One region of the Streptomyces sp. NPDC005485 genome, then DNA from elsewhere that is predicted to be linked to it. Evidence: riboswitches for the same ligand, from Rfam matches in the RefSeq annotation. Region 1 holds a riboswitch; each other region holds the start of a gene.
What was found. Region 1 has a riboswitch for cobalamin ahead of ABZS97_RS24680 (CbtB-domain containing protein). Riboswitches for the same ligand answer to the same signal wherever they lie in the genome.
Positions count from the first base shown of each region.

Region 2: linked by a shared signal. The riboswitch ahead of ABZS97_RS27095 (ABC transporter substrate-binding protein) and the one ahead of ABZS97_RS24680 (CbtB-domain containing protein) in region 1 are both predicted to bind cobalamin.
Region 3: linked by a shared signal. The riboswitch ahead of ABZS97_RS31580 (ribonucleoside-diphosphate reductase subunit alpha) and the one ahead of ABZS97_RS24680 (CbtB-domain containing protein) in region 1 are both predicted to bind cobalamin.
Region 4: linked by a shared signal. The riboswitch ahead of ABZS97_RS26695 (cobalamin biosynthesis protein) and the one ahead of ABZS97_RS24680 (CbtB-domain containing protein) in region 1 are both predicted to bind cobalamin.

Region 1 is NZ_JBEXDZ010000077.1:34,418-39,498, forward strand. Features, by position in the region: gene ABZS97_RS24665 (oxygenase MpaB family protein) at 1-579, opposite strand, end outside; gene ABZS97_RS24670 (acyl-CoA dehydrogenase family protein) at 637-1,827, opposite strand; gene ABZS97_RS24675 (CbtA family protein) at 2,022-2,786, opposite strand; gene ABZS97_RS24680 (CbtB-domain containing protein) at 2,812-3,033, opposite strand; cobalamin riboswitch at 3,070-3,233, opposite strand; gene ABZS97_RS24685 (histidine phosphatase family protein) at 3,333-3,911, shown strand; gene ABZS97_RS24690 (ferredoxin) at 3,964-4,338, opposite strand; gene ABZS97_RS24695 (nuclear transport factor 2 family protein) at 4,461-4,856, opposite strand; gene ABZS97_RS24700 (PadR family transcriptional regulator) at 4,939-5,081, shown strand, end outside.
Region 2 is NZ_JBEXDZ010000091.1:28,297-33,377, forward strand. Features, by position in the region: gene ABZS97_RS27090 (iron chelate uptake ABC transporter family permease subunit) at 1-366, opposite strand, end outside; gene ABZS97_RS27095 (ABC transporter substrate-binding protein) at 363-1,385, opposite strand; cobalamin riboswitch at 1,453-1,638, opposite strand; gene ABZS97_RS27100 (CoA-binding protein) at 1,761-2,171, shown strand; gene ABZS97_RS27105 (GNAT family N-acetyltransferase) at 2,250-2,690, shown strand; gene ABZS97_RS27110 (alpha/beta hydrolase) at 2,694-3,563, opposite strand; gene ABZS97_RS27115 (YbaK/EbsC family protein) at 3,688-4,242, opposite strand; gene ABZS97_RS27120 (XRE family transcriptional regulator) at 4,286-4,858, opposite strand; gene ABZS97_RS27125 (EamA family transporter) at 4,952-5,081, shown strand, end outside.
Region 3 is NZ_JBEXDZ010000119.1:20,214-25,294, reverse strand. Features, by position in the region: gene ABZS97_RS31595 (GntR family transcriptional regulator) at 1-424, shown strand, start outside; gene ABZS97_RS31590 (DUF3311 domain-containing protein) at 584-874, shown strand; gene mctP (monocarboxylate uptake permease MctP) at 871-2,499, shown strand; cobalamin riboswitch at 2,664-2,805, shown strand; gene ABZS97_RS31580 (ribonucleoside-diphosphate reductase subunit alpha) at 2,932-5,081, shown strand, end outside.
Region 4 is NZ_JBEXDZ010000089.1:14,867-19,947, reverse strand. Features, by position in the region: gene ABZS97_RS26705 (inorganic phosphate transporter) at 1-828, shown strand, start outside; gene ABZS97_RS26700 (hypothetical protein) at 841-1,062, shown strand; cobalamin riboswitch at 1,191-1,333, shown strand; gene ABZS97_RS26695 (cobalamin biosynthesis protein) at 1,454-2,398, shown strand; gene ABZS97_RS26690 (cobyric acid synthase) at 2,395-3,903, shown strand; gene cobN (cobaltochelatase subunit CobN) at 3,900-5,081, shown strand, end outside.

The sequences.
Region 1 (5,081 bases):
GGCCACGCGCCGCCACAGCAGCGCACGTGCCGGGACGAGCAGCGGGTGCGTGGGCGGACGGCGAAGGAAGTCGTCCACGTCCCGCGCCTCCGGGCCCGCGGCCAGCTCCGGCAGCACCTTCTCGAAGTAGGCGGCCAGCTCCGTCCGATTCGCCGGTACGTCCTCGGGGTCGAGGCCCACCAGCCGCGCGCTGACGCGGTGCTCACCGATGTAGCGGTCGGCCTGGGCGTCCGTGAGCCGGAACCCGGAGCGCCGCAGGACGTGCAGATAGGAGTCGATCTCGGCGCAGTGCACCCACAGCAGCAGTTCGGGCTCGTCGACCCGGTACCGCTCCCCGCTGTCCGGGTCCGTCGCTCGCAGCATCGTGTGGATCTTCCGTACGCGCGCACCTGCCCGCTCGGCGGCCTCCGCGGTGCCGTACGTCGTCGTCCCCACGAAGTTCGCGGTCCGTATCAGCCGGCCCCACGCATCGCGCCGGAAGTCGGAGTTCTGCATGACGCCCCGCACCGCGCGCGGGTGCAGCGCCTGCAGATAGAGCGCACGGACTCCGGCGACCCACATCATGGGGTCGCCGTGCATCTGCCAGGTCACCGAGGAGGGTCCGAAGAGCCCGGGGTCCGCGTCCACACCAGCAGGCTAGCGCCGTACCCGCGGCATCCCCAGACCGATCCAGGAGATGATCTCGCGCTGGATCTCGTTGTTCCCGCCGCCGAAGGTGAAGATCACCGCCGAGCGGTAGCCACGTTCCAGGTCGCCGTGGAGCACGGTGCCCGCTGATCCCTCCTTGAGGATGCCGGGGGTGGCGACGATCTCCATCAGCCAGGCGTAGGCGTCGCGGCGCGTCTCGGAGCCGTACACCTTGACGGCGGAGGCGTCCTGCGGGGTGAGGGTGCCTTCCTGGACGGCGTTCACCATCTGCCAGTTGAGGAGTTTCATCGCGTCGAGGCGGGTGTGGGTCTGCGCGAGGCGGCGGCGGACCCAGGGGAGGTCGACGACGCGGCGGCCGTCGGCGAGCTTGGTCTCCATCGCCCAGCGCTGTACGTCGTGCAGGGCGCGGATCGCCATGGTGCCGTGCGCGGCGAGCGTGACGCGCTCGTGATTGAGCTGGTTGGTGATCAGCCGCCAGCCCTTGTTCTCCTCGCCGACCCGGCGGGAGGCGGGGACGCGGATGTTCTCGTAGTAGCTGGCAGTGGTGTCGTGCGAGGCGAGGGTGTTGATGAGCGTGCAGGAGTAGCCGGGGTCCGAGGTCGGCACGAGGAGCATGGTGATGCCCTTGTGCGGCGGCGCGTCGGGGTCGGTGCGCACGGCCAGCCACACCCAGTCGGCGGTGTCGCCATTGGTCGTCCAGATCTTCTGGCCGTTGACCGTGTAATGGCCGGTGGCCTCGTCTCCGTCACGTATGGCCCGGGTCTTGAGCGCGGCGAGATCCGTCCCCGCGTCGGGCTCGCTGTAGCCGATCGCGAAGTCGATCTCGCCGGAGAGGATGCGCGGCAGGAAGTACGCCTTCTGCTCGTCGCTGCCGAACTGCATGATCGTCGGGCCGACCGTGTTGAGGGCCATCAGCGGCAGCGGGACGCCCGCCTGAGCGGCCTCGTCGAAGAAGATGAACTGCTCCATGGGGCTCAGGCCGCGCCCGCCGTACTCCGTGGGCCAGCCCACGCCGAGCCAGCCGTCCGTGCCGAGCCGGCGGATCGTCTCGCGGTAGAAGCGCTTCTGGGCCGCGGGGTCGCCGTAGCGCGCATAGGCGTGGTCGGGCACCAGGTCCGCGAAGTATCCGCGCAGCTCGGTGCGCAACCGCTGCTGCTCGGGCGTGTATTCGAGATGCACGGCGCCTCCTGGCTCCAAGGCCGGACCTGACGGCGCACACCGTAGAACGTGTTTCAGAAATTGGGAATGCCGGTGACGTACGCATGCGAAAGGCCCCCAGGATTCGCGCCATATCCGGGGGCCCTGCGCCGTCGAGCGGCACTTCGGTGGATCGATCGGTGGATCGATGAAGCCGTGCGGCGATCGAGTGGTGGTCAGCGTGCGACGGGAGTCGCCCGCGCCTCCGCTCGCTTCTCCGCGGCCTTGGCCGGTTTCGGTGACAGCACCCGCTCCGCCAGCACACCGAAGATCAGCCCGAAGGCCGTCCACAGGGTCAGCTGGATGGCCAGGGCGGCCAGCCGGAACTGCCAGATGAGGCTGGCCGAGAAGTCCTTCGGCACCTCGTTCACCGCGGGCAGGAACCCGTATGCGAGGCCGATGGCGAGGAGGAAGAACGCCCCCGCGGCCAGTGTCGCGTTCCAGTTGCCCAGGCGTGGCGCGAGGCGCTTGCCCAGGATCACGGTGGCGACGGCCAGCAGCACGCTGAGCACCATCATCAGGAAGTACAGCGTGGTGCGCTTACCGATGGTGTCGGGCTCGCCCACGGACGGCGGGTTGGCGGGGTACTTCAGGAACGGCACGACGTAGACCGCGAGGAGGCCCGCCGCCGCGAGGAGCAGCGCACTGGCACGCGGTCCGAAGCGCCCGATCCTGCCGAGCGCGAAGCAGTACGCGAGGGCGGCGATGCCACCGAAGGCGACCCCGTAGACGAGGACGCCGGTGGCCAGGCCACCGGTGGACTGCATCGTGCGGGAGACGACCTCCATGCCGTGCTCGTGACTGTGCGACTCCTCGTAGGCGATCGCCGAGTCCACGCGCGGCTCACCGAGGAAGTAGGCGACGACCAGGGCGAGCAGGCCCGCGGCGAGACCCGCGAGCATGCCCCGTACCAGGAGGTTTCTGACAGTTGCGGAGTTCATGAGCTTCTACGATTCCCCGGCGCCGTCAGTGGCAGGGGAAGCCGAGCAGGTGGCGGGCGTCGTGCACCCACTCGTGGACGTCCGAGCCCGACATCACGGATGTGGCGCCCTGTTCGGCGCCGACGAAGTAGAGCAGAACCAGCATCAGGATGCCGAAGAAGACCGCCCAGGGGGCGATCGCACCGATCGGCAGCTTGGCGGGAACAGCGGTGGGTGTAGCGGTCGGCTGAGCGACGGACTGCGCCATGGGGCAGAACCTCCTGGGGAACTCGCGTCCCATTTCGGTGGTGCACAGGACGACGGCTGCGGGTCTGACTTGCTCGACCTTCACCACCCCTGGTGGGAGTGGCTCTTGCTGGGCTTACAGTGGCGCGACCGTGCCGGATTCTCACCGGCTTCCGCCGAACCGTCGTCAATATCGACGAGACCGTACCGCGAACCGGGGTTGCGGCCAAGGGCGCACGAAGGCGCGGAGGGTGCGCCGGTGGCCTGGTCACGTCGTCAGTTCCCCGATTTCACACGGGTGTTGAGCACGAGAGTGGACGTATGACGAGCCGAGTGATGTTGATCTCAGCCGCAATGAGTGTGGCCGTACGGGAAGCCCGCTTCGACGATGGATGTCCGGTTGATACCACGGGGCTGCGCCTCGCGCGGGCGGCCGCGGGGGCGGTTGCGGCCGTGGACCGGCCGCTGGTCTCCCCCTCGGTGCGCTGCCGCGAGACCGCGCACGCGCTCGGCCTCGGTACGGCGGCGGACGCGCCGGAACTCGCGGGCCTGGACGTGGGCCGCTGGCGCGGCGCGACCCTGGAGGAGGTGAGCGCGAGGGAACCGGAGGCGGTGGCCCGATGGCTGTCCGATCCGGGCTCGGCGCCGCACGACGGCGAGTCGGTGGAGGCCTTCTGCACACGGGTGGCGCACTGGCTGGACGCGACCGCACACGTCGCGGGCCGGACGGTCGCCGTGGTGGAGCCCGAGGTCGTACGCGCCTTGGTGGTACGGACGTTGGGGGCACCGGAGTCCGCGTTCTGGCGGGTCGACGTGCCGCCGTTGACCGCCACCGAGTTCAGCGGGCGATCGGGGCGCTGGAACGTACGGGCCGGACGGCCGCTCGGGGTCTCGGACTGACGCCGGGCACGAGGTGAGCTCCGTGCCCGGAGCGGTGTCGCGAGGAAGTCCGTCAGAGCAGTGTCGCGATGAAGTCCGTGCAGGCCTGGGCGCAGATGCGGCAGGCCTTCGCCCCGTCCTCGGCGCCGGCGTACTCGTCGAAGACCCGGGCGCACGCCAGGCAGACCTCGCGGCACCACTCCGCCTGGATGCGCAGGCCGGACTCGTCCTCGCGGATCTGCTCGGACAGCACGCGACAGGTCGCGTCGCACACCTCGGCGCACAGGACGCCTTCGCGCCTTACGCGTTGGTCCTCTTCGGATCCGTCCGGCTCCGCGAGGCTCGCACGCAGCGCGCACTCCCGCGCGCATTCCGTGCAGGCCTGTGCGCAGGCAAAGCGGTCCTCCAGGAATTGATAGAGCTCCTGCTGAGATGTCGTCGTAGTCACAAGACGCGGGTAGCCGAAGGAAATAGGGTCAAACCAGCAGCCTGCGGCACCCGCGCCGATACCGAGGCGCCCACGCCTCGCAGGCCGCCACCGCAACCCGCGTACTCAAGCCACGAAAGCGCTCAGGCGCCCTCCGCCCGCGCCGCCTCCGCCGCGATCTCCTCGAACTGCGCGCCCATCGCCTCGGAGAGGGCCAGCGCCGCCGACAGCGGGCGGACCATGACCGTCAGTTCGTCGATCCTGCCGTCCTCGTCCATGTGCAGGAAGTCGCAGCCGTGAATCTCCCTCTCGCCCACCTTGGCCTTGAAGACGAGGGCGTGGTCGCGGCCGTCGGCGATCTCCCGCACGTACTCGAAGTCGGTGAAGACACGGGAGACGCCGCGCAGGATGGCGGCGGTGATCGCCTTGCCGGGGTAGGGCTTGAAGACGACGGGGCTGGTGAAGACGACGTCGTCGGCCAGCAGGCTCTCGATGCCGGTGAAGTCGTCGGCCTCCACGGCCTTGCGGAAGGGGTGCATCACGCCCACCTTTCTTACTCAATTAGTTGACTAGATGCGGAGTAGGTTAGTCATCGCGGCGGGTGCCGTCTAGCCTGGGGGCATGGCATTGCGCAACGCACTCCTGGCCACCCTCCTGGAGGGCGAGGCGTCGGGATACGACCTCGCCAAGGGCTTCGACGCCTCGGTGGCCAACTTCTGGATGGCGACCCCACAGCAGCTGTACCGCGAACTCGACCGCATGGA
Region 2 (5,081 bases), on a different contig from region 1:
CGACACGGCGCCGCCCCCGACGCCGAGGACGACCACGGCGACCGCGCCCGTCGACGCGCCGGACGACACCCCGAGCACGAACGGATCGGCGAGCGGGTTGCGCAGCAGGGACTGCATCACCGCGCCGCACACGGCGAGGCCCGCGCCGCACACGGCCGCGAGCAGCGTGCGCGGCAGCCGGAGCTGCCACACGATTCCGTTCCGGATCGGCGAGACGTCCGTGCTCCCCCACCCGAGGTGGGCCGCGACGACCGACCAGACGTCGCCGACCCGGATCTGCGCGGGTCCGATGGTGATCGCGACGGCGATGGACGCGCACAGCGCGGCGAGCCCGGCCGCCGTCGACAGCAGTCCCTTGACCGTCACCCCGCGAGCCCGAACCGGCGCAGTCCGGCGGCCACTTGCTCCACGCCCTCCACGGTGCGGATGGTCGGGTTCATGGCCTGGCCGCTGAGCAGGACGTAGCGCTTGTGCCGGACGGCGGACATGTTCTTGGTGACCGGGTCGGACTCCAGGAAGGCGATCTTCCGGGCGGCCGACTCGGCGGTCTGCGACTTGCGCGTGAGGTCGCCGATGACGAGCACGTCGGGGTCGCGGTCGGCGACCGTCTCCCAGTTGATCTGGGGCCACTCCTCGTGCGTAGCGCCGAAGGTGTTCTTCGCGCCGAGTGCGCGGGTGATGATGCCGGGGGCTCCGCAGCAGCCCGCCATGTAGGGCGACTGGGCGTTGGCGAACCAGTACAGGAGGGTGACGTCCGAGGCGTCGATTCCCGAAGTGGCCTTCGTCATGCGCTGCTTGAGCGAGGCGACGAGCCGATCGCCCCGCTTCTGCACCCCGAACACCTTGGCCAGGTCCCGTACTTCGCCGTAGACGGTGTCGATGGTCAGCGGCTGCTTGCGCGAGCCGTCCCCGTCACCGGAGTTGTCCTTGCCCGCGCAGTCGGACGGGGAGACGTAGGTGGGAACGCCGACCTTCTCGAGCTGGTCCCGGGTGGCCACGCCGCCCTTGCCCAGTGTGGAGACGAAGGAGGCGGCGACGAAGTCCGGTTCGGTGTCCAGGACCCGTTCGAAGGAGGGGTTGTTGTCGGCGAGCCGGGGCACCTCGGCGTTCGCCTTCTCCAGGCCCTTCATCACGGGGTCGGTCCAGGTGGCCGTCCCGGCCATCCGGTCGGCGAGCCCGAGCGAGAGCATGATCTCGGTGGTGCCCTGGTTGAGGGAGACGGCGTGGCGCGGCGGGGCCGCGACGCGGACGGTCCGGCCGCAGTTGTCGAGGGTGACGGCGGTCTTCGCCGAAGCGGTACCGGACGAGCCGGAACCGCAACCGGTCAGCAGCAGCGCGCCGGCGATCAGCGGGGCGGCACGGCGGGTCGTACGTGCGGTGGGCACGGGAGTGGGTCCCCAGTCGTCGAGGGCTCAAGCGCGGAGCCCGGTCGTACGGTCTCCCCGGCGGCACTCGACCGGCGGGGGCGCCAGCAGGTCTTCGGACTCGGGGTCACGCGAACGAGGCGCCTTCCCGGACTCTTCGTGGTCCAGTGGCCGATGCCCCGCCCGTCGCCCTCACCGCTGCGCGTCAGCTCCGGATTCGCACCGGATTCCCTGACCCACGTACATGGGTTCGACTGGCCTCGGAAAGTTATCACGGGGCGTGCCGGGAATCGCCTGCCGCCCTGGGCTGTTGCCACCCGCAGAGCCCCTTGCCCGGGGCGAGCCGCAGACGCACCGCAGTCGGAACCGCAGCCGCGGAGACAGAGGAGACACACCATGTACGGCGACCAGGAGACGGTCAGCAGGATCCTCTCGGAGCTCGGCGACACCTGGGCCGTCGTGGGCCTGTCCACCAACCGGGACCGCGCGGCCTACGGCGTCGCCGAGGTGCTGCGCCGGCACGGCAAGCGCGTCGTCCCGGTCCACCCGAAGGCCGAGACGGTCCACGGCGAGCAGGGCTACGCCTCCCTCGCCGACATACCCTTCGAGGTCGACGTCGTCGATGTCTTCGTCAACAGCGACCTGGCCGGCCCGGTGGCCGACGAAGCCGTGGAGATCGGCGCGAACGCCGTCTGGTTCCAGCTGGGGGTCGTCGACGAGCGGGCGTACGAGCGGACGCGCGCCGCGGGGCTGGACATGGTCATGGACCGCTGCCCGGCGATCGAGTACCGCCGACAGGGCATTTAGGGCATCCGAGGGGTGCCTCAACCGGCCGGTACGGAAACGTGGTTGACGGTTCACGAGGCACCCCGGTTTCCTGCTCGGATGCCCACGCTTCGCATCGAGCAGCCGACGGACGAAGCCGGTCTCACGGACTGGCAGTACGTCCACAACACGGTCATCCCGACCCACGTCCTGTCCCTCGACGACGTGCGGGAGCGAACCGGCCGCAACCGCATGGAGGTCGCCCGTCTCGGCGACGTCCTGGTCGGCTGCACGACGGTGCGTCCACCCGACGACGAGACGCCCGCGGCCACGGTGATCGCCCGCGTGCTCGCGCCGCACCGACGGCAGGGGCTCGGCGCGCAGCTGTACGCGCGCGCTCTGGAACAGGCGCGGGAACTGGGCACTGAGGCGATCGAGACGGTGGTCCTGGCCTCGAACGAGGACGGCCTGCGCTTCGCGCTCCGCAATGGATTCGTCGAGGTCGAACGCTATCTGCTGCCGGGCGACACCATCGAGTGGATCAGCCTGCGGCTGGCCTGAGCCTCAGCCCCGGCCGGCCGGCTCCTCGGCGAGGAACCCTTCGACCGCGTCGGAGAAGAAGTCCGGATCGTCGATCCACGGGAAGTGCCCGGCGCCCGGCTGGACGGTCATCCGCGCCACGGGGAACAGCCCCGCGATGTCGGCGGCGACGCGCGGCAGCGGACCGCTGTCCACCTCGCCCGCGAGCAGCAGCGCCCGTCCTTCCCATCCGGCGAGGGCGGCGAGCGCGGTGCGAGTTGCGTCCGGTGTGAAGGCGCCCGAGGACGCGTACAGGCTCGCTGCCTCCTCGTTGCTCTGCTCCGCGTCGGCCGCGGCGTGGGCCCGCGCGGCCTCGTCCCACCGCCCGTAGAAGAAGGGTGCGGCGGTGTCGTAGTCCGCGTCGGAGGCCGTGCCGGCCCAGGTCCTTTCGTAGGCACCCAAGGCCGCCTCGAACCACGGCTCACCCTTGCGCAGGGCGGCCGCTTCGAGGCGGTGCTCCACGGTGAAGTCGACGCCCAGGGCGCGCGCCCGGGCGGTGATCAGCGCCAGACTCCGCACGCGCCGCGGGTAGCGGGCCGTGTAGAGCAGCGCGAGGTCGCCTGCCGCCGAGTGGGCCAGCAGATCGACGCGCTCCAGCCCGAGGTGCACGCGCAGGGCCTCCACGTCGGCCACCTGACGATCGCAGCGGTACGTCGCCGGGTCCTCGGGTACGCCGGAATCGCCGGTGCCCCGCAGATCGAGCCGGATCAGTCGGCGTCGCCGGGCGAGCCCCCCGAGGTCGCCCAGATAGGCGGAGGCGCGCATCGGCCCGCCCGGCAGGCAGAGCAGCGGCTCGCCCTCACCGTCGAGGTGATAGGCGAGTTCGGTCCCGTCGGAGGCGGTGAAGCTGGGCATGCCGCCATCCTGACGACCTCCGGACGATCACGGCAAGCGGTTTGCGCGGCGTGCGGCAGGCGGCGCGCGGCAAAGGGCGCGAGGATCCGGTGACCGACACCCGGCACTCAGCGGCTGACGGCGGTCAGGTGCCGAGCCCCTCCAGCACCACCGCGCTGGGCAGCTCCGCAAAAGCCTTGCCCGGCACGAGCAGCTTCCCCCTGCGCCGCCCGCTTCCCACCAGTACATAGGCCAGGTCGACGACCGCGGAGTCCACCAACACGGGCCAGTCGCCCGGCAGTCCGAGGGGCGTGATGCCGCCGTACTCCATCCCGGTTTCCCCGGTCGCCGTGTCCATCGGTGCGAACGAGGCCTTGCGGGCGCCGAGTTGGCGGCGTACGGCGCCGTTGACATCGACGCGGGTACCGGAGAGGACCACGCACGCGGCCAGTGTCGTGTCGCCTCCGCGCTTGCCCGCGACCACCACGCAGTTGGCGGACTGGTCGAGGAGCTCCTGGCCGTAGTGCTCCAGGAAGACCGAGGTGTCGGCCCACTCCGGCTCGGTGTCGACGTACACGATCTGCTCGGCGGGGACGCTGCCGCGCCAGTGGCGTACGGCGTCGGCGACCGGGCGGGTGAGCCGGTCGAGGCATTCGGGTGCGGGTGTGGCGTGGTCGAAGTGTCCGATGGGTGCGCGCATGACCGCACGCTAACAGCCGCGCCGGCGCCTCCCGCTGGGCGTCTCAGCGGACGAGCGGCACCGACACCGTCATGATCATCTCGACCGGCTCGTCGCCCGAATTCCCGTACACATGAGGGGTGTTGGCCTCGAACGAGACGCTCGCGCCCGTCGGTACGAGGTGGTCCACGCCGTCGACGGTGAGGGTCAGTTCGCCCGTGGTGACGTGGACGAGTTCGACGGTGCCGTTGGGGTGGGGGTCGGAAGGGCTGTGGTCGCCGGGCATCAGCCGCCAGTCCCACATCTCCAGCGGGCCGGGGGCCTCGGTGCCGGCGAGGAGGCGGTTGTAGCTGCCCGCGTCGGTGTGCCACAGCCGTACGGCCTGGTCGGCCGGGACGATCCGGACCTTGGGGCCCTGCTCGTAGTCGAGGAGGGTGGTGATGCTGATGCCGAGCGCGTCGCCGATCTTGACGACGGTGCCGATGCTGGGGTTGGTCCTGGCCTGCTCGATCTGGATGAGCATGCCGCGGCTGACCCCGGCGCGGGCGGCGAGGGCATCCAGCGTGAAGCCCCGTTCCGTGCGCCAGCGTTTGACGTTGCGCGCCAGGGACTGGGTCAGCAGGTCGAGATCCGACACATTCCGTCCAATATTCTGGATGACAGAGTTCAATCGAGTGAACTATGGTGTGGTGCACCTGATTGTTCACTGAACTGTACTGCGAGGCACCTCATGACAGCACTCTTCGCCCTGGCCACCAGCCTCCTGTGGGGCCTGGCCGACTTCGGCGGAGGACTGCTGACCCGGCGCACCCCGGCGCTCACCGTGGTCGTCGTCTCGCAGACCATCGCGGCGGCCGTCC
Region 3 (5,081 bases), on a different contig from region 1:
GGACATCGGCTACATCACGGCCGACGACACCCTCGCCGACCTGCTGGACATCACGGCGGGCGGGCGGGTGCTGCGCATCGAGCGGCTGCGCATGGCCAACGGCGAGCCGATGGCCATCGAGACGACCCACCTCTCCGCGAAGCGCTTCCCCGCCCTGCGCAGGTCCCTGGTCAAGTACACCTCGCTCTACACCGCGCTCGCCGAGGTCTACGACGTCCATCTCGCCGAGGCCGAGGAGACCATCGAGACCTCCCTGGCCACCCCGCGCGAGGCCGGCCTGCTCGGCACCGACGTCGGCCTGCCCATGCTGATGCTCTCCCGCCACTCCCTCGACAAGGACGGCGAGCCGGTGGAGTGGGTGCGATCGGTGTACCGCGGGGACCGGTACAAGTTCACGACCAGGCTCAAGCGGCCGCGGGACTGACCCCTCGGGAGCACTCCCCGACGCGTACCGCGAACACCCGAATTGGCCTTCACCGAATCGACATACCGATATGCGGACGAGGTCTTCCGCTGCGCGACACCGTGACCTAGATTGCCTGCGCGTTACACAGGTTGATCAGCGAGGGGACGGAGCCGCCGTATGTCAGAAGTGTCGGATGTGTCGGACGCGTCAGGTGCGCCTGCCGCGAAACCGCCGGTGGTGACACCGGTCCGAGTGGTCATAGGCCTCTGCCTGTTCGCGCCGTTCGTGGCGATGCTCTGGGTCGGCTCGTACGCGAAGGTCGACCCGGCCTTCATCGGCATCCCGTTCTTCTACTGGTACCAGATGCTGTGGGTGGTCATCTCCACGCTGCTCACGGTGACCGCGTACAAGCTGTGGCAGCGTGACCAGCGCTCCCGCGCGACCCAGGGCGGGGGTGTGTCCAAGTGAAGGACGGCGTGAACGGAGTCGCCCTCGGCGTCTTCATCTTCTTCTTCCTGGCCGTCACGGTCATGGGCTTCTTGGCCGCACGCTGGCGCAAGGCCGAGAACGACGCGACCCTCGACGAATGGGGCCTAGGCGGCAGGTCGTTCGGCACCTGGGTCACCTGGTTCCTGCTCGGCGGCGACCTCTACACCGCGTACACCTTCGTCGCCGTACCCGCGGCGATCTACGCGGCGGGCGCGGCCGGCTTCTTCGCGGTGCCGTACACGATCCTGGTGTACCCGCTGATCTTCACCTTCCTGCCGCGGCTGTGGTCCGTCTCGCACAAGCACGGGTACGTGACCACGTCCGACTTCGTGCGCGGACGCTTCGGCTCGAAGGGTCTGTCGCTGGCGGTCGCCGTCACCGGCATCCTCGCCACGATGCCGTACATCGCGCTCCAACTGGTCGGCATCCAGGCCGTTCTGGACGTCATGGGCGTGGGCGGTGGCGCGGGCACCAACTGGTTCGTCAAGGACCTGCCGCTGCTGATCGCGTTCGCCGTGCTCGCCGCGTACACCTACTCGTCCGGCCTGCGGGCCCCGGCGCTGATCGCGTTCGTCAAGGACGGCCTGATCTACCTCGTCATCGTGGTCGCGATCATCTACATCCCGATCAAGCTCGGCGGCTTCGACGACATCTTCGCCAAGGCCGGCGACGCTTTCTCCCAGGTCAACCCGGCGACCGGGAAGCCGCGCGGCGCGCTCGCCCCGGCCGAGCCGCAGCAGTGGACCTACGCCACGCTCGCCCTCGGCTCGGCGCTGGCGCTGTTCATGTACCCCCACTCGATCACGGCCACGCTGTCCTCGCGCAGCCGCAACGTGATCCGCCGCAACACCACGATCCTGCCGCTGTACTCGCTGATGCTGGGCCTGCTGGCGCTGCTCGGGTTCATGGCGATCGCGGCCGGGGTGAAGGTGCAGAACGGGCAGCTCGCCATCCCGCAGCTCTTCGAGAACATGTTCCCGGACTGGTTCGCGGGCGTGGCGTTCGCCGCGATCGGCATCGGCGCGCTCGTACCGGCGGCCATCATGTCCATCGCCGCGGCGAACCTGTTCACCCGCAACATCTACAAGGACTTCATCAAGCCGGACGCGACCCCGCAGCAGGAGACCAAGGTCTCCAAGCTGGTCTCGCTCCTGGTGAAGGTCGGCGCGCTGGTCTTCGTCCTCACCATGGACAAGACGGTCGCCATCAACTTCCAGCTGCTGGGCGGCATCTGGATCCTGCAGACCTTCCCGGCGCTGGTCGGCGGTCTGTTCACCCGCTGGTTCCACCGCTGGGCGCTGCTCGCCGGCTGGGCGGTCGGCATGGTCTACGGCACGGTCGCCGCGTACGGGGTCGCCTCGCCGACCCAGGCGCACTTCGGCGGGAGCTCGAAGGAGATCCCCGGCATCGGGGAGATCGGCTACATCGGTCTGACGGCCTTCGTGCTGAACGTGGTGGTGACGGTGGTCCTGACCTTCGTCCTGCGGGCGTTGAAGGCCCCGGACGGCGTCGACGAGACGTCTCCGTCGGACTACACGGCTGACGCGGGCGACCCCGGGGTCCAGGTGGAACTGCCGCCGGCCACGGCGGGGACCTCGCACTAGAGGCACGGAATCCCGAACGGGCCGCCGGAGAGATCCGGCGGCCCGTTGCCGTGCCCGGACCGGCGCCGGCGGCGACGGCGCCCCAGCATTCGCCACCCGCCCAAGAGTTGACGCTCCGGCACCCTTCGACAGCAGCGCGACACAACATGTGGGGGTGCTCCCGCAGCCCGGCACAAGATGTATGCTCGTGCTCGCTGTCGCCGCAGGGGAATCCGGTGCGAATCCGGAACTGTCCCGCAACGGTGTACTTGTGCGTGTATGCGCGCCTGACCAGTCCGAGGTCCTGCCGACAGCGCGCCCGGCCGACCGGTCCGGGTGCCAAGACGTCCGGGCCTCGCGGAGTGGGCCAGCTGGACGCGCGCCGGCCTGTCCGAGCCCGTGCGCCCCGCTGCCCTCGCCCCAGGCCCCGTGCCGAGCGAGGGAGAGTCCCACGTGACCATCGCGCCAGTCGATCCGGCTTCAGCGACCGAGGCGACCGCGACCACCGTGACAGGGGCCGAGGCCGACGCTCCGGGAACCGCGTTGCTGCGGACCCTGACCGACCTCACCGCCGACCTCCCCGACGCCGACCCCGGCCGGGTCGCCGCCGCCGCGCTGCGCGGCCGCTCCGCCCGGGCCGACGAGGCGGAGCTGCGCGAGCTGGCCACCGAGGCGGCCGCGGGCCTCATCTCCGAGGACCCCGCCTACTCCCGGCTCGCCGCGCGCCTGCTGACGATCAGCATCGCCGCCGAGGCCGCGTCGCAGGGTGTCACGTCGTTCTCCGGCTCGGTCGCGGTCGGGCACCGCGAGGGTCTGATCGCGGATCGCACCGCCGAGTTCGTACGGCTGCACACGGCCCGTCTCGACGCGCTGATCGACACCGTCGCCGACGACCGCTTCGGTTACTTCGGCCTGCGCACCCTGCACAGCCGCTATCTGCTGCGGCACCCGATCACCCGCAAGGTCGTCGAGACGCCCCAGCACTTCATGCTGCGCGTGGCCTCCGGCCTCGCCGAGGACGACACCACCCGAGCGGTGGACGAAGTCGCGGCCCTCTACCGGCTGATGAGCCGCCTCGACTACCTGCCCTCCTCCCCCACGCTCTTCAACTCCGGTACGCGGCACCCGCAGATGTCGTCCTGCTACCTCCTCGACTCCCCGCTGGACGAGCTGGACTCCATCTACGACCGCTACCACCAGGTCGCGCGCCTCTCGAAGCACGCGGGCGGCATCGGTCTGTCGTACTCCCGTATCCGCTCCCGCGGTTCGCTGATCCGCGGCACGAACGGGCACTCCAACGGCATCGTCCCGTTCCTGAAGACCCTCGACGCCTCGGTCGCCGCGGTGAACCAGGGCGGCCGGCGCAAGGGCGCGGCCGCGGTCTACCTGGAGACCTGGCACTCCGACATCGAGGAGTTCCTGGAGCTGCGCGACAACACCGGTGAGGACGCCCGGCGTACGCACAACCTGAACCTCGCGCACTGGATCCCGGACGAGTTCATGCGCCGGGTGAACGAGGACGGCGTGTGGTCGCTGTTCTCACCGGCCGACGTGCCCGAGCTGGTGGACCTGTGGGGTGACGCGTTCGACGCCGCCTACCGCAAGGCGGAGGAGGCCGGGCTCGCCAAGAAGACCATTCCGGCCCGCGACCTGTACGGCCGCATGATGCGCACCCTCGCGCAGACCGGCAACGGCTGGATGACGTTCAAGGACGCCGCCAACCGCACCGCCAACCAGACGGCGGAGCCGGGCCACACCGTCCACTCCTCGAACCTGTGCACCGAGATCCTGGAGGTCACGGACGACGGGGAGACCGCGGTCTGCAACCTGGGCTCGGTGAACCTGGGCGCGTTCGTCGACACGGCGGTCGGCGACATCGACTGGGAGCGGCTGGACGAGACGGTCCGCACCGCCGTCACCTTCCTCGACCGGGTCGTCGACATCAACTTCTACCCGACCGAGCAGGCGGGCCGCTCCAACGCCCGGTGGCGCCCCGTGGGCCTCGGCGCGATGGGCCTCCAGGACGTCTTCTTCAAGCTGCGCGTCCCCTTCGACTCGCCCGAGGCCAAGGCCCTCTCCACCCGCATCGCCGAGCGCATCATGCTCGCCGCGTACGAGGCCTCCGCCGATCTCGCCGAGCGCAGCGGCCCGCTGCCGGCCTGGGAGAAGACCCGCACGGCCCGCGGTGTGCTGCACCCCGACCACTACGACGTGGAGCTGAACTGGCCCGAGCGCTGGGCGGCGCTGCGCGGACGTATCGCCTCGACCGGGATGCGCAACTCCCTGCTCCTCGCGATCGCGCCCACCGCGACCATCGCCTCGATCGCCGGTGTGTACGAGTGCATCGAGCCGCAGGTCTCCAACCTGTTCAAGCGCGAGACGCTGTCCGGCGAGTTCCTCCAGGTCAACTCCTACCTGGTGCGCGAGCTCAAGGACCTCGGCGTGTGGGACGCCCGCACCCGTGAGGCACTGCGCGAGTCGAACGGCTCGGTGCAGGACTTCGCCTGGATCCCGGCCGACGTACGGGCGCTGTACCGCACGGCATGGGAGATCCCGCAGCGCGGCCTCATCGACATGGCCGCCGCGCGGACGCCGTTCCTGGA
Region 4 (5,081 bases), on a different contig from region 1:
GCCGTCGCCGCCCCGCTGGTCGCGGGCATCGCCGCGCTGATCGCCACCCGGCTGATGTACACGCTGGGCAGGAACGCGAACGGCAAGTCCACCGAGAAGGGCTTCCGCGCCGGTCAGATCGCCTCCGCGGGCCTGGTCTCGCTGGCCCACGGCACCAACGACGCGCAGAAGACGATGGGCATCATCACCCTGGCCCTGGTCGCCGGTGGCGCGATCGCTCCCGACTCCGACCCGCCGGTCTGGGTCATCCTCTCCGCCGGTCTCGCCATCGCGGCCGGCACCTCCCTGGGCGGCTGGCGCATCATCCGCACGATGGGCAAGGGCCTGACCGACCTCCAGCCGCAGCAGGGCTTCGCCGCCCAGACCAGCGCGGCCACGGTCATCCTGGCCTCCTCGCACATCGGCTTCTCCCTCTCCACCACGCACTCGGTCTCCGGCTCCGTGATGGGCGCGGGCCTGGGCCGCAAGGGAGGCGTGGTCCGCTGGTCCACCGCCACCCGGATGTTCGTCGCCTGGGCGCTGACCCTGCCGGCCGCCGCCCTCGTCGCCGCGCTCGCCGAGTGGGTGACCGGTTTCGGCGACTGGGGCACCGCGCTCGTCGCCGTCTTCCTCGTCGCCTCCTGTGCCGCGATCTGGAAGATCTCCCGCCGCCAGGTGATCGACCACACCAACGTCAACGCCGACACCGACACCGACGAGGAGCCCGCCGGTGTGGTGACCACGGCCATCGCCGCCGTCACCCCTCCCCCGGTCGGCACGGTGACCGACGACCTCACCGCCACCATCCCGTCCCCGGACGCGGAACCCACCCGCCCGGCCACGGTGTAAGGAACGAACAGCATGGACATCGACTGGGCAGCCCTCGGCTCCGTCTTCGGAGTCAGCCTCGTGGTCACCGTGGCCCTCGTCGGCCTCTTCACCCTCGGCATCGTCGGCCTCTCCAAGCAGGAGTCGGCCTCGGCCAAGGGCGATTCGGCCGCGCTCGCGGTCACCGGCGCCTACGCCTGCTTCGCGGCGTGCGCGGCGGCGGTGGCGTACGGGATCTACCTGATCGTCGCCTGACGACCGGACAGAAACACGTAAACCAGGCATCACTTCGGGTGGGGTGCGGGGACGCGACAGCGTCCCGCACCCCACCCGTATGTGGGCCTTCGCACACTCTCCCCTCGCAGGTCAACAGCGAGTTGACGGCTGTTCTCGGCCCGTGGTGGACTGCCGGAGCCATGTACGGCGGCAGAAGAGGAAGCCGGTGTGAATCCGGCGCGGTCCCGCCACTGTCACCGGGGTAGTAACCCCCGGGAGCCAGGAACTCTCACCGCCGGTCTCGTCGAACCAGGGCGTGGACACCCTGAGTGAGGACATATCGCCATGTGCGGCTGCCCGTTGCGGGTCCTGGACAGTACGGTGCCGGACGGTACGACGGTTCCGCCCTCCCTTACGGCGGGCTGACCCCATGCGTGCCGATCGCGTCTTCGCGTACGGCGCCGCCGCCGGCCTCCTCGGTGACCTGATCCTCGGCGATCCGCGCCGCGGGCACCCGGTCGCCGCGTTCGGTCGGGCCGCGGGCGCTGTGGAACGGGTGCTGTGGCGCGACCACCGCGGATGGGGCGCACTGCACACCCTGGTGTGCGCCGGCGGAGCCGTGTCCCTCGCTGCCGCCGCAAGCCGCTGCGCACGAAGCTCCGCCACCGCCTCCCTCGCCCTGACCGCCGCCGCCACCTGGACCGTCGTGGGCGGGACCTCCCTGGGCCGCGAGGCGCGGGCGATCGGCGCGGCCCTCGAAGCCGGGGACGTCGACGCGGCCCGGCAGCGGCTGCCCCACCTGTGCGGGCGCGATCCGCAGGCACTGGACGCGGACGGGATCGCGCGGGCCGTCGTGGAGTCCGTCGCCGAGAACACCTCCGACGCCGTCGTGGGCGCGCTGGTGTGGGGCGCCGTCGCCGGTGTGCCGGGGCTCGTCGGGTTCCGGGCGGTCAACACGCTCGACGCCATGGTCGGGCACAAGTCACCCAGGTACCGACGCTACGGCTGGGCCTCCGCGCGCCTCGACGACATCGCCGGATGGCCGGGGGCGCGGCTGACCGCCGTGCTCGCCACCGTCGCCGGCGGCGACCCGCGGGGCGCCGCCCGGGCCTGGCGCGCGGACGCCGCGAAGCATCCGAGCCCCAACGCCGGTCCGGTGGAGGCCTCGTTCGCGGGCGCGCTCGGGGTGCGCCTGGGCGGCACTCTCTCGTACGGCGGGCGGGTCGAGCACCGGCCCGTGCTGGGCAGCCGGGGACGGCCGGTGCGGACCACGGACATCGAGCGGGCCGTACGGCTGTCGCGCCGGGTGGGCCTGCTCGCCCTCGGCGTGAGCGTCGCCGCACGCGCCCTGACACGACGGGGAGGCACGTCATGAGCGGCGGACTGCTGATCGCGGGAACCACCTCCGACGCGGGCAAGAGCGTGGTGACCGCCGGGATCTGCCGGTGGCTGGTGCGGCAGGGCGTGAAGGTGGCGCCCTTCAAGGCGCAGAACATGTCCCTCAATTCCTTCGTCACGCGCGAGGGCGCCGAGATCGGGCGGGCGCAGGCCATGCAGGCGCAGGCCGCACGCGTCGAGCCGACCGCGCTGATGAACCCCGTACTGCTCAAGCCGGGCAGCGACCGGAGCAGTCAGGTCGTCCTCATGGGCAAGCCGGTGGGCGAGATGACGGCGCGGGGCTATCACGGCGGGCGGCAGCAGGCGCTTCTCGGGACCGTTCTGGACTGTCTCGCCGAGTTGCGGGGCACGTATGACGCGGTGATCTGTGAGGGGGCCGGCAGTCCTGCCGAGATCAATCTGCGGCGGACGGACATCGTGAACATGGGGATCGCGCGCAATGCGCGGCTGCCCGTGCTCGTCGTCGGCGACATCGACCGCGGCGGCGTCTTCGCGTCCTTCTTCGGGACCGTCGCGCTGCTCTCACCCGAGGACCAGCAGTTCGTCGCCGGGTTCCTCGTCAACAAGTTCCGCGGCGACGTCTCGCTGCTGGAGCCGGGCCTCGACATGCTCCGCGGCCTCACCGGGCGCCCCTCGTACGGTGTGCTGCCCTTCCAGCACGGCCTCGGCATCGACGAGGAGGACGGGCTGCGTGTCTCGCTGCGGGGGGCCGTGCGGGAGTCCGTGGTGGCCGCGCCCGTCGGCGAGGACGTGCTGCGCGTCGCCGTCTGCGCCGTCCCGCTGATGTCCAACTTCACGGACGTGGACGCGCTGGCCGCCGAACCGGGCGTCGTCGTGCGGTTCGTGGACCGCGCCGAGGAACTGGCCGACGCCGACCTCGTCGTCGTACCGGGCACCCGCGGGACGGTGAAGGCGCTGGAGTGGCTGCGCGAGCGCGGCCTCGCGGACGCGATCGCGCGACGGGCCGCCGAAGGGCGGCCGGTGCTCGGGATCTGCGGCGGCTTCCAGGTGCTCGGCGAGCACATCGAGGACGAGGTCGAGAGCCGTCAGGGCGCTGTCGACGGGCTCGGTCTGCTGCCCGTACGCGTGCGGTTCGCACGCGAGAAGACCCTCACCCGGCCCGTCGGCGAGGCGCTCGGCGAGCCCGTCGAGGGATACGAGATCCATCACGGCGTCGCCCGGGTGGCGGGCGGGGAACCGTTCCTGGACGGTTGCCGGGTCGGCTCCGTCTGGGGGACGCACTGGCACGGCTCGCTGGAGTCGGACGGCTTCCGGCGCGCCTTCCTGCGCGAGGTGGCGGCCGCCGCGGGCCGTCGCTTCGTGCCGGCCGCCGACACGTCGTTCGGGGCGCTGCGCGAGGAGCAGCTCGACCGGCTCGGCGATCTGATCGAGGAACACGCGGACACGGACGCGCTGTGGCGGCTCATCGAGTCGGGCGCGCCTTCAGGACTGCCTTTCATTCCACCGGGAGCACCCGCATGAGCACAGTGTTGTTGTTGTCGACCGCCGACACCGATCTGCTGGCGGCTCGTGCCTCCGGCGCCGCGTACCGGATCGGCAACCCGACCCGCGTGGACGTCGCGGAGGAACTCCCCGCGCTCGTCGCGGGCGCGGACGTCGCCGTCGTACGGCTGCTGGGCGGCAAGCGCGCCTGGGAGGACGGGCTCGCCTTCCTGAAGGCGTCGGGCATCCCGACGGTGCTGCTCGGCGGGGAGACCGTGCCCGACGCGGAGCTGATGGCCGAGTCGTCCGTGCCCGCCGGTGTGGTCGCGGAGGCGCTGCGCTACCTCGTCGAGGGCGGCCCGGAGAACCTGTCCGAGCTGGCCCGCTTCCTCTCCGACACCGTGCTGCTCACGGGCGAGGGCTTCGAGGCACCGCGGGAGATGCCGGAGTACGGCGTCCATGGCGAGCCCGAGCTCGACACGAGCCGGCCCACCGTGGCCGTGCTCTTCTACCGCGCCCACGAACTGAGCGGCAACACCGCCTTCGTGGACACCCTGTGCGCCGCCGTCGAGGCGCGGGGCGCCAACGCCCTTGCCATCTACTGCGGTTCGCTGCGCGGCGCCGAGTCGGGCGTGTACGAGCTGATCAGCGGGGCGGACGTGCTGGTCACCACCGTGCTCGCCGCCGGCGGCACCCACGCCTCGGAGGCGTCCGCGGGCGGTGACGAGGAGGCGTGGGACATCAGCGCGCTCCGGACTCTCGACATCCCTGTCCTGCAGGGGCTCTGCCTCACCTCCTCCAAGGCCGCGTGGGACGCGTCGGACGCCGCCCTCTCCCCCATGGACGCGGCGATGCAGGTCGCGATCCCGGAGTTCGACGGGCGGCTGATCACGGTGCCGTTCTCCTTCAAGGAGCAGGGCCCCGACGACGTGCCGGTGTACGTCGCCGACTCCGAGCGCGCCGCCCGCCTCGCCGGAATCGCCGTACGCCACGCGCAGTTGAGGCACACGCCGAACGCGGAGAAGAAGCTCGCGCTGGTCTTCACCGCCTACCCGACGAAGCACTCGCGCGTCGGCAACGCGGTCGGCCTCGACACCCCGGCCTCTGCCGTACGGGTCCTCGACGCGCTCCGGGACGCCGGGTACGGGGTGTCCGGATACCCGGACAACGGCGACGAGTTGATCCACCGGCTCATCGCGGCCGGCGGCCACGACGTC